DNA from 3 places in the Colwellia aquaemaris genome. Region 2 is predicted to be linked to each of the others. Evidence: predicted binding sites of a transcription regulator. Region 2 holds the regulator's gene; each other region holds the start of a gene.

Region 1 (3,171 bases), on a different contig from region 2:
AGTAGAAATACATCACCGAATCGAAAGTTCAAATGCGGTTATTGTTTTAGGTCCAGCGAAAATGCCAACTCGGCCACGTGCTGAAGCATTAGTAAGAGTTGTATTACTGGCAAGTTTGGCCTGCTTACTTTTCTTCTGGTTACGGCCATTATCTAGGGATCTAGATATATTGCGTAAAAGTGCCGTTGAATTTGGCCAAGATAGTTTTGATATTGCCATCCCTAAAGCCAAATCTACCATGACTGCTCCCATGTTTACTGCCTTTAATTCCATGGCGGGTCGTATAAAACGCTTGATTGAAGCACATAAAGAACTTTCTACAGCGGTTGCACATGAGCTGAGAACACCATTAGCTCGTTCTAAATTTGCGCTGCAAATGCTCGCTTGTACGGAAGATAAAGATAAGCAGGAAAAATATCGAACGGCCATTAGCCAAGATATTTGCGAGCTTGAGCAATTGATCAGTGAAATGCTTATTTATGCCAGTTTTGATAATGACAAGCCGGATCTTAATTTTACTCAGGAATCTGTACTCGATATTATTCAACAGCAAGTTGGAAATTATCAGCAATTTGAACAGAACTTTGTAATTAATAACCATATTGGCGATTGCAAAGTTGATGTTGACAGGCATTTTATTAGTAGGGCGCTTAACAATTACATTTCAAATGCAATTAAATATGGTAATGGCGAAATAGATATTACGGTTAAGCAAGATAATCAACATTGCCAAATTCATGTTACTGATAATGGCGAAGGTGTTTGTGACGACTTTAAATGCATTATTTTTGATGCCTTCTCTCGTGGTGATTTATCAAGAAACCGCGAAACGGGAGGCTTTGGCTTAGGGCTTGCTATTGTTTGTCGTATCATGGAATGGCATGGTGGCAGCGCTTCTGTTGTTGATGGAAAAAATGGCGGTGCATGTTTTATCTTGTCGTGGCCAATAAAGCACGCCTCCTCATAATGGTTAATTTATATACAATTCGTTGTAAATTATAAAGGAATTAAACTTTATTTATAATTTCGCCTAAAGTTAACTTCGCTCTTGCCGATACTTATTTTATCAACGGCAAATAAGTAGAAAATTTTGGCAGTAGACGCGTTATCAAATGACATTCTGACCCATGAGCTTCAATTAGGCGAGCAGCTTAATGAAAGTGTTCATTCGGCACGTCGTTCTGATTTTTCCTTATTACTGGCAATGCTCACCGATGATGTAAGGGCACATAGTCAGTTTAAATTACCTCGTTCGAAGTCTCCTGAAAAAATTACCTCTGCCAAATTGTTGCGTAAAGAGTTTCAATTGCCTGATGAAGCGCCACTAGCAATAGCAGATATTAGTGAATTATCTGCATTTGATCAGGCAAGTTTGGTTGAAAGTAAACAATTAGCGCAGCTACATTTACTGAATGCATTACAGCCAAAGCCACTTGCCTTTAGAGATGATGCCAAGCATATTGCCAGTGATATTTTAGCGAATACGAGTCTTTATTGTCAGCAGCAACATAGTGACAATAAACTCGAATCGCAACAATTTGATAACCAAAGAGCTGAATTTAATGCAAAAGCTTGGTTAGCGGCTGTTCAAACAACAATTGTAAAGTCACCGCTTATGGCAGCACATGCTTAAAAGTTTTTTGCACAGCATTGTTTAAATTTTTTCTTACTACCACAAAAACATGCTTCATTACGTTTAGGTTTACTTAATGCATCGCTTTCGGATACCTTGCCATCGAGGTAACGCCATTGCTTATCTTCGTAGATAAAATTTGAACATTCACGCATTTGCCAAATATCACCTTGGTATTGATAAAAGGCTGAAAATTCAACTTGAGCAAGTTCACTTTTTTCTAACTGAACATTAAAGTCGCTGCTCGAATGAATAATTAACTTTATCCATTTTGTTGCTGCTGCCCATTGGCTAATATCATCTATTGATTGCGACTTTCGACTTGTTTGTGCGTAGGTGTTGTAAATATATTCTGCTTGTTGAGTCGCATAGGCACTATAGCGTGAACGCATAAGTTGCTCTGGAGTACGTGGCGTTATTTTGTTTAGAATATACGGCTGGCAGCATAAATTAAAGGCTCGTTCTGAGCCGCACGGGCATAGCATAAATAGTTACTTTATTGACAAAAACAACAGTTTATCATATTTCACTATTGTACCTTTAATCTTTCCCTATCGATAATATAGCAAAACCTTACTCTCAATGTGAATTATGCTCTGATATGCAGGGGCATTAGTGCAGTTGCGCTGTATTTTGAGGCATCGTTTGTTGTACTAAAATACATTGTGTTTTTCCCTGTTCAGCATAAGTTGATAATTCTGCAATTTGTTTTTGATTAAATTCAGTTTTTGCAAGAATGATTGCTGAACAGTTACCTTTAAGTAAGGTATTTTTTATATGTATAAAGTTAACATTTACCTTGTTTGCGTTCACTTTTAATATTTTTGCAGGGTCAATTTTCCCCTCTGATGACAGTTGAACTAGTGGCTTGTCATCGGGGTTTATCATCAAGATCCATTTATTATCAGCGCAATGAGTTTGACAAATACTCAAGTAATTATCTGAAATATCACAGACATCTTTAACATTAACAATGTTACACCATTGGCGTTTATTTGCTGTGATGCTGGTTGACTTTGTAAGTGAATTTACTAGTAAGTTGTTGTTATTTAATTTTAAATTCAATTTATTAATATTCAACATAGGTATTACCTCGATATACTGTATGGATGTACAGTATATCGATTTTGATGCTATTTCAAGCATTTTTGATTTTATTTTTGTAAAAAATGAGACTTGGTCTATATTTTAAAATCAACAATAAAAAAGGAACCTCTGTGATGGAGCCGCAAGGAGCAATACAGTTAAGTGTAAAAGAAGTGAAAAGTGCATTAGACGATTTACAGTTAATTGTCGCCACAGACACTTGTTCACATGACGCTTTAAACAATCTGCGAAATGCACTTGCAGATATTAATGAAGAAGTTAATTTGCTAAGTAATGTTATGCAAATGAATATGTCATCAAAATAATTTTGCTCTATTAACCTATTTAAATAACCCAGTCTAAACAATATGCGTTCAACATAAGCTGTTGTCATACGCTTGCATACCTCTTTTTAAGCAGTTTTCTCAGGTTTGAACTTAGCTAATTTAATT
Region 2 (3,171 bases):
TGGCCAGTTAAATCTTGGAAATCTTGTGCCATAAGTACATCAGTCATTAAACTGTGCATGCGGCTCGTTTCTTTTTCTGTGGTTTTAAGCAAAACATCAATATCGCGACACAATGCTTTAAACTCACCGATATCAAGCTCATTGTGCATCAATTTCTGCCACAATGGATTCACGGTACTAATTTGCTGCTGAATATTATCAACAACGGGGAAAATAGACTCGACTGCGTCCATTGTTTTGTTTGCAGCTTCTTCAGTACGACTAATAACAAAGTTTAGTCGCTCTTTAGCATCAGGAATGTCTGCGGTAGCTAAATCATTCAAGCGAGTATCCACTTGAAAGTTATTTAAAGAGTCATGTAATTGACGCGTTAATTTGCCGATTTCAGCAAATAACTCAGAATTAATTGGATTCTGAATTTCTGCAATCAATTCATTTGCTTTATCTTGTTGGTCAGTTTCAAGATATTCAACCAATAATTTAGCTTGTTCCAAAGAAACATGGACACCGGTATTTGTAGTCATGTGAAGTCCTTGCGTGGCAAAAATTATCGATTAACCAAGACGTTCAAAAATTTTATCTAGCTTGGTATTCAAGGTCGCAGCAGTAAATGGCTTAACAATATAACCATTAACACCGGCTTGTGCAGCCATGACAATTTGCTCTTTTTTCGCTTCCGCAGTAACCATTAATACTGGAATATGAGACAATTTAGCATCTGCTCTAATTGCTTTAAGTAAATCAATCCCTTGCATACCTGGCATATTCCAATCAGTGACAACAAAGTCATAGTCACCTTCCTTTAACATTGGTAATGCCGTACTACCATCATCAGCTTCTGAAATATTGGTAAAGCCAATGTCGCGTAACAAATTTTTGATTATACGTCTCATTGTTGAAAAATCGTCAACAACAAGTACTTTCATATTTTTATCCAAGGCACCCTCCGGTGAGAACATTTAAAATTCTAACAATAACTCTATTCTACTTAACTTTGCCATGATTGCATACGTGCTTTTAAACGATGCATCGCCTGGCTATGTATTTGGCTCACTCTTGATTCACTTACATCAAGCACTTGCCCTATTTCCCTAAGATTTAACTCTTCATCGTAATACAGAGACAGTACTAAAGCTTCCCGCTCGGGTAAAGTAGAAATGCATTCAGCTAAAGACTTTTTAAAAACACTCTGTTCAATGCTAGCATAGGGGTCATCTTGCTGGTGGCTTTCTGCCAACTCAATGGTGTCCCCATTAACTCCTAAATCGTCAATGCCTAATATTTTACCTGAACTAACTTCATTAAGCATATGATGGTAGTCATTTAATGAAATTTCAAGTTTTTCAGCAACTTCAGCATCCGAAACATCTCGACCATATGCTGCCTCTAGGCTTTTAATGGCCTCGCTGATCATTCGACTATTCTTATGTACCGAACGTGGAACCCAGTCACCACGGCGAATTTCATCAAGCATGGCACCTCGAATACGGATGCCGGCAAAGGTTTCAAAGCTTGCACCTTTGCTATTATCAAAATTATTTGCAGCTTCTAATAAGCCAATCATGCCCGATTGAATAAGATCATCAACGATAACGCTGGCAGGTAAGCGTGCGAGTAAATGGTAAGCAATACGCTTAACCAACACGGTATGCTGTTCTAATAAAGCAGATTTATCAACACTGTAAGCATGTACTTTAACCACTCTAACTCGCTCGCTTGTTGGTTAGTGTTCTAACAATTGCTCAATAAAGAACTCTAAGTGACCCGAAGGTTGTTGGGGAATTGGCCAGCTCATTAAGTTTTTAGCAAGCGCTTTAAAGCCCATAGAGGCTGGTGATTCAGGAAATGCTTCAACGATAGCTTGTTGTTTCCTAACTGATTTACGAATATTTTCATCAAATGGAATGACTGCAACCAGCTCTAGTGCTACGTCTAAGAACCTGTCGGTTACCTTCGAAAGTTTTGCAAATAATTGCTGCCCTTCTTTCGAACTACGTACCATATTTGCTACGACTTTAAATTTAAAAATGCCGTGATCTCGGCTAAGTAATTTCATCAAAGCATAGCAATCGGTAATTGAAGTTGGTTCATCACAAACCACTAATAAAACGTCTTGAGATGCGCGGCAAAAGCTTAACACCATGTCAGAAATACCAGCGGCCGTATCAACAATTAAAATATCGAATTTAGTGTGCATGTCACTAAAGGCGCGAATTAGGCCTGCATGCTCAGATGGCGTTAAATCAACCATTGATTGTGTGCCTGATGTAGCAGGAATGATATTTATGCCACCTGGGCCTTCAATAATAATATCATCCAATTCGCACTCACCAGATAACACATGAGATAAATTGCGTTGTACGCGTAAGCCTAGCATGACATCAACATTGGCTAGACCTAAATCGGCATCGAGTACTAGTACTCGCTTACCTAACTTTGCTAAAGAAATAGAAGTGTTGAGTGAGACATTAGTTTTACCAACTCCACCTTTACCACCAGAAACGGCTATGACTTTTATTTGTTGAGAATCCTGCATTTTTCGTAAGCCACTCGCTTGATCTATCATCTATGTAACTTCTCTTATAACGTGACTGCCTATATCAAGACAGCTATACAGCGACCGCAGCTGCGGTTGTTCGCCATGAAACTGCTGGCGACTGAGACTTTATCGCCATTCTATCTGCAAGCGTAACTAATTTCTCAGCATTTGCAACCTTAATATCTTCAGGAACTCTTTGCCCGTCAGTAAGATAGCCTATTGCTAAACCATTTTGCAGCGATGTGCTGATAATTTCGCCAACACTTAAGCTTTCATCTAACTTAGTATAAATACATCCCGCTAGTGGAATACGTTTAAAACGCTCAACATTTTCTTGCATTACACGCGGTTGAGTATTTGCAGATAATACTAAGTAATTACGGATTCTAACACGAGCATTAGCGATTAAGGTAGTTAAATGCTCGTTCAATCGCATATCTCTTTGCCCCATTCCAGCAGTATCGATCAAGATCAATTTCTTTTGCGAAAATTGTTGCAATAAACTGTCAAGTTCATTGCCATCTTTAGCAAGTTTAACCTGACAACCAATAATTCGGCCATAAGTCGCTAATTGCTCAAATCCAGCAATCCGATAACTGTCTGTTGATATTAAAACCACTTGCTCTGCACCG
Region 3 (3,171 bases), 130 kb from region 2:
ATGCCGAGCCGGAGGGGAATGAACCATTCTCACGAATTCGAATAATCACTTGTTGACCTAATGACTCTAGCTCAATGGCACCATCTTGAATTTGCTGCTCAAGCTGGTCAGCTATTTTTTTAACCAGTTCATTCACCTGTTCTTGCGACGCTTGCTCTAATTCATCTTTGGCTTTTTGCATCGCTTGTGCTGACATTTCATCTGCCGTGCTTTGCGATTGACCACCACGTTCGGTACCCCGTTGCTCTTGTCGGCCACCCGCTGAAGTTTCATCCCCCGCCTGAAACTCCAACATTTGCTGGGTCATTTCCATGGTCTGTTGTTGAATAACTTCTATCGGTGTCGGCTCTGGCTTACCAGGACGAAACTCCTGGGCAATAATACTGGTTCCCTTAGGAATATCTTTTACCTCAATTTTATTTTGCACACCAAAGGCAAACTTCATTGAGCCTGCAATTTGCTTAAATTTTAAAACATCCATTTCGGAGAAAGACAGTAATAAAACAAAGAAGCACATTAACAGCGACATTAAGTCAGCGAATGTTCCCATCCACGCGGGTAGCCCCGGTGGAGGACATTTACATTCTTCTTCCATAATTAATCCCCCTACTCTTCGGTGGTACTAATTGTGCGCTTACTTTCGGCAAGGTAGTTCTTCAACAAACCTTCAATTACACGAGGGTTTTGGCCATCTTGAATACCTAGTACGGCATCAAGAATTAATTGCTGATTCATTTTTTCTTCATTTAAACGAAGCTTAAGTTTATTTGCGATTGGGATTGCAATAACGTTCGCTAAGAAGGCGCCGTATAAGGTAGTTAACAATGCTACCGCCATTGCCGGGCCAATTGCTTTCGGGTCATCCATATTTGATAACATAGCAACTAAACCGATTAAGGTACCTATCATGCCCATTGCGGGTGCAACATCTGCCAAGCCCATCATCATGCCTATGCCTGTTTCATGGCGCTCACTGGTTAAGGTAATATCTTTTTGCAAGGTGCCTCGTACCACATCTGCGTCATGGCCATCAACCAACATATCGACACCTTTTTGCATAAAGGCATTTGAAATTTCAGCTTCTTCCAACGCCAAAAAACCGCCCTTACGAGCGGCATCAGCCATTTCTACTGACTTTTCAATTAATTCATCAGGCTGTTCAATTTTAAACAAAAATGCTTTACCGGCGATTTTACCTATGGTGAAAAACTGCCCAAGATTATAATTTGAAAGCACCACAAAGATTGAACCACAAAATACAATCAGTATAGATTGGGTATCGACAAACATATTAATGTCGCCACCTAACACCATTGCCATCACAATAAAACCAATAGCGCCTACAATTCCCAATAGCGTTGCTAAATCCACAAATGCCTCCGATAAATTCTCAAGATATACTCGCTAAGTTGATAATACCTGATGAATAGGTGTTACGCGAATACTTATATTTTTGATAATACCTCTATTATCGCCCATATTGTCAATAACTTAAGTAGCAAATAATAATAGTTACTTTCCTCGTAATAAATCACATTAATTGACCCAGCGCCCCAGCTAAGGTAAGTTTGCGCCTAGAGTTCATATCACGCTGAAAAAATCCATGGCAAGAAAGAAAATTGAAAACTTAAGCTTTGAAGAATCGCTAACAGAATTAGAAACTATAGTGCAAAATTTAGAGCAAGGTGATCTCAGTCTTGAAGAATCAATGAGCCTATTTGAAAGAGGTTTACGTCTAAGTCAGCACAATCAAGAAAAGCTACAAGGTGCTGAGCAACAAATTAATATTCTGCTAGAGAAAAATGGTCAAGCACAGTTAACACCATTTATTAATGAAGAGAACAATAGTAGTGACTGAACTGACTAATATTGAGGCGGTACAAACACGCATTAACGACTACCTAATTCATAAGCTAGAAAACTTACCCGTTAATGATGAAAAACTATTAGCCGCCATGCGTTATGGTTTGCTTATTGGTGGCAAACGTATGCGCCCTTACCTTGCTTATATCACTGGCGAAGCATTAGATGCAAAACAAAGTGATATTGATGGTGTTGCCGCAGCTTTAGAGTGTATTCACGCGTATTCATTATTACACGATGACTTACCAGCGATGGATGATGACGACTTAAGACGCGGACAACCCACTTGCCATAAAGCCTTTGATGAAGCAACAGCCATTCTTGCTGGCGATAGTTTACAAACATTAGCATTTGATATTATTGCTAACCACCCATTTACTTCCGAAGTAGGAGCCAAACGTATCGAGTTGTTACGGCATTTAGTCAATGCCAGCGGTTATCAAGGCATGTGTGGTGGCCAAGCATTGGATTTAGCCGCAACTGGTAAGGCAATTTCATTGTCAGAGTTGGAGAAATTACATTCATTAAAAACCGGCGCCTTGTTAGAAGCATCAGTTATGATGGCCGCAGAATGCAGCACAAAGGCAACAAGCAGCGACAAAGGTCAACTATCTCAATATGCCAAGTTAGTAGGTTTAGCCTATCAAGTGCGAGATGATATTATTGATATTACCTCCACCGAAGAAGAGCTTGGCAAACCTGCTGGTTCAGACCTTGAAGCGGACAAGAGTACCTACCCAGCCTTACTCGGTTTAACGGGCGCACAAGAAAAAGCTGACAACTTATATCAACAAGCACTTCAAGCTTTAGCCACTTTGCCCTACAATACACAGAATTTATCCGATTTTGCGACTTTCATAATCAGTCGCAAACATTAATTTTTAAATTAAACAGAATAATATGACTATAAACCTAACTGAATACCCTTTACTGGCCAACATTAATAGCCCTGGTGAATTACGTAAATTAGAACAAAACCAATTAGAGCAAGCCAGTGAAGAATTAAGACGTTACCTTTTAAATTCAGTAAGTAAAAGCAGTGGTCATTTTGCTTCAGGTTTAGGTACGATTGAATTAACTGTCGCTTTACATTACGTCTACAACACACCATTTGATCATTTAATATGGGATGTTGGTCATCAAGCATACCCACATAAAATACTAACCGGTAGACGCGACCAGCTACATACAATTCGCCAAAAAGACGGCTTGCACCCATTCCCATGGCGTGAAGAAAGTGAATATGACGTATTAAGTGTCGGCCATTCAAGTACTTCTATTTCAGCAGCGCTTGGTATGTCTGTTGCG

Evidence for each region. Region 2 encodes FliA, which starts transcription of late flagellar genes. Its sites were predicted from a motif close to CTAAAGNTNNNNNNNNNNNNGCCGATA; they were not measured.
Region 1: a site for FliA is predicted at 1,031-1,057, ahead of AC27HL_RS11740 (VC2046/SO_2500 family protein). Genes of this name have one in related genera too.
Region 3: a site for FliA is predicted at 1,470-1,496, ahead of pomA (flagellar motor protein PomA). Genes of this name have one in related genera too.

The regions. Positions count from the first base shown of each region.
Region 1 covers NZ_BAAJLV010000003.1:496,589-499,759, forward strand. Annotated here, with positions in the region: gene AC27HL_RS11735 (ATP-binding protein) at 1-967, shown strand, start outside; gene AC27HL_RS11740 (VC2046/SO_2500 family protein) at 1,091-1,633, shown strand; gene AC27HL_RS11745 (YchJ family protein) at 1,630-2,118, opposite strand; gene AC27HL_RS11750 (hypothetical protein) at 2,246-2,716, opposite strand; gene AC27HL_RS11755 (hypothetical protein) at 2,851-3,045, shown strand.
Region 2 covers NZ_BAAJLV010000001.1:860,796-863,966, reverse strand. Annotated here, with positions in the region: gene AC27HL_RS03840 (protein phosphatase CheZ) at 1-524, opposite strand, end outside; gene cheY (chemotaxis response regulator CheY) at 555-938, opposite strand; gene AC27HL_RS03830 (RNA polymerase sigma factor FliA) at 989-1,702, opposite strand; gene AC27HL_RS03825 (MinD/ParA family protein) at 1,724-2,566, opposite strand; gene flhF (flagellar biosynthesis GTPase FlhF) at 2,610-3,171, opposite strand, start outside.
Region 3 covers NZ_BAAJLV010000001.1:734,491-737,661, reverse strand. Annotated here, with positions in the region: gene AC27HL_RS03260 (flagellar motor protein MotB) at 1-598, opposite strand, end outside; gene pomA (flagellar motor protein PomA) at 607-1,371, opposite strand; gene xseB (exodeoxyribonuclease VII small subunit) at 1,604-1,858, shown strand; gene ispA ((2E,6E)-farnesyl diphosphate synthase) at 1,851-2,741, shown strand; gene dxs (1-deoxy-D-xylulose-5-phosphate synthase) at 2,764-3,171, shown strand, end outside.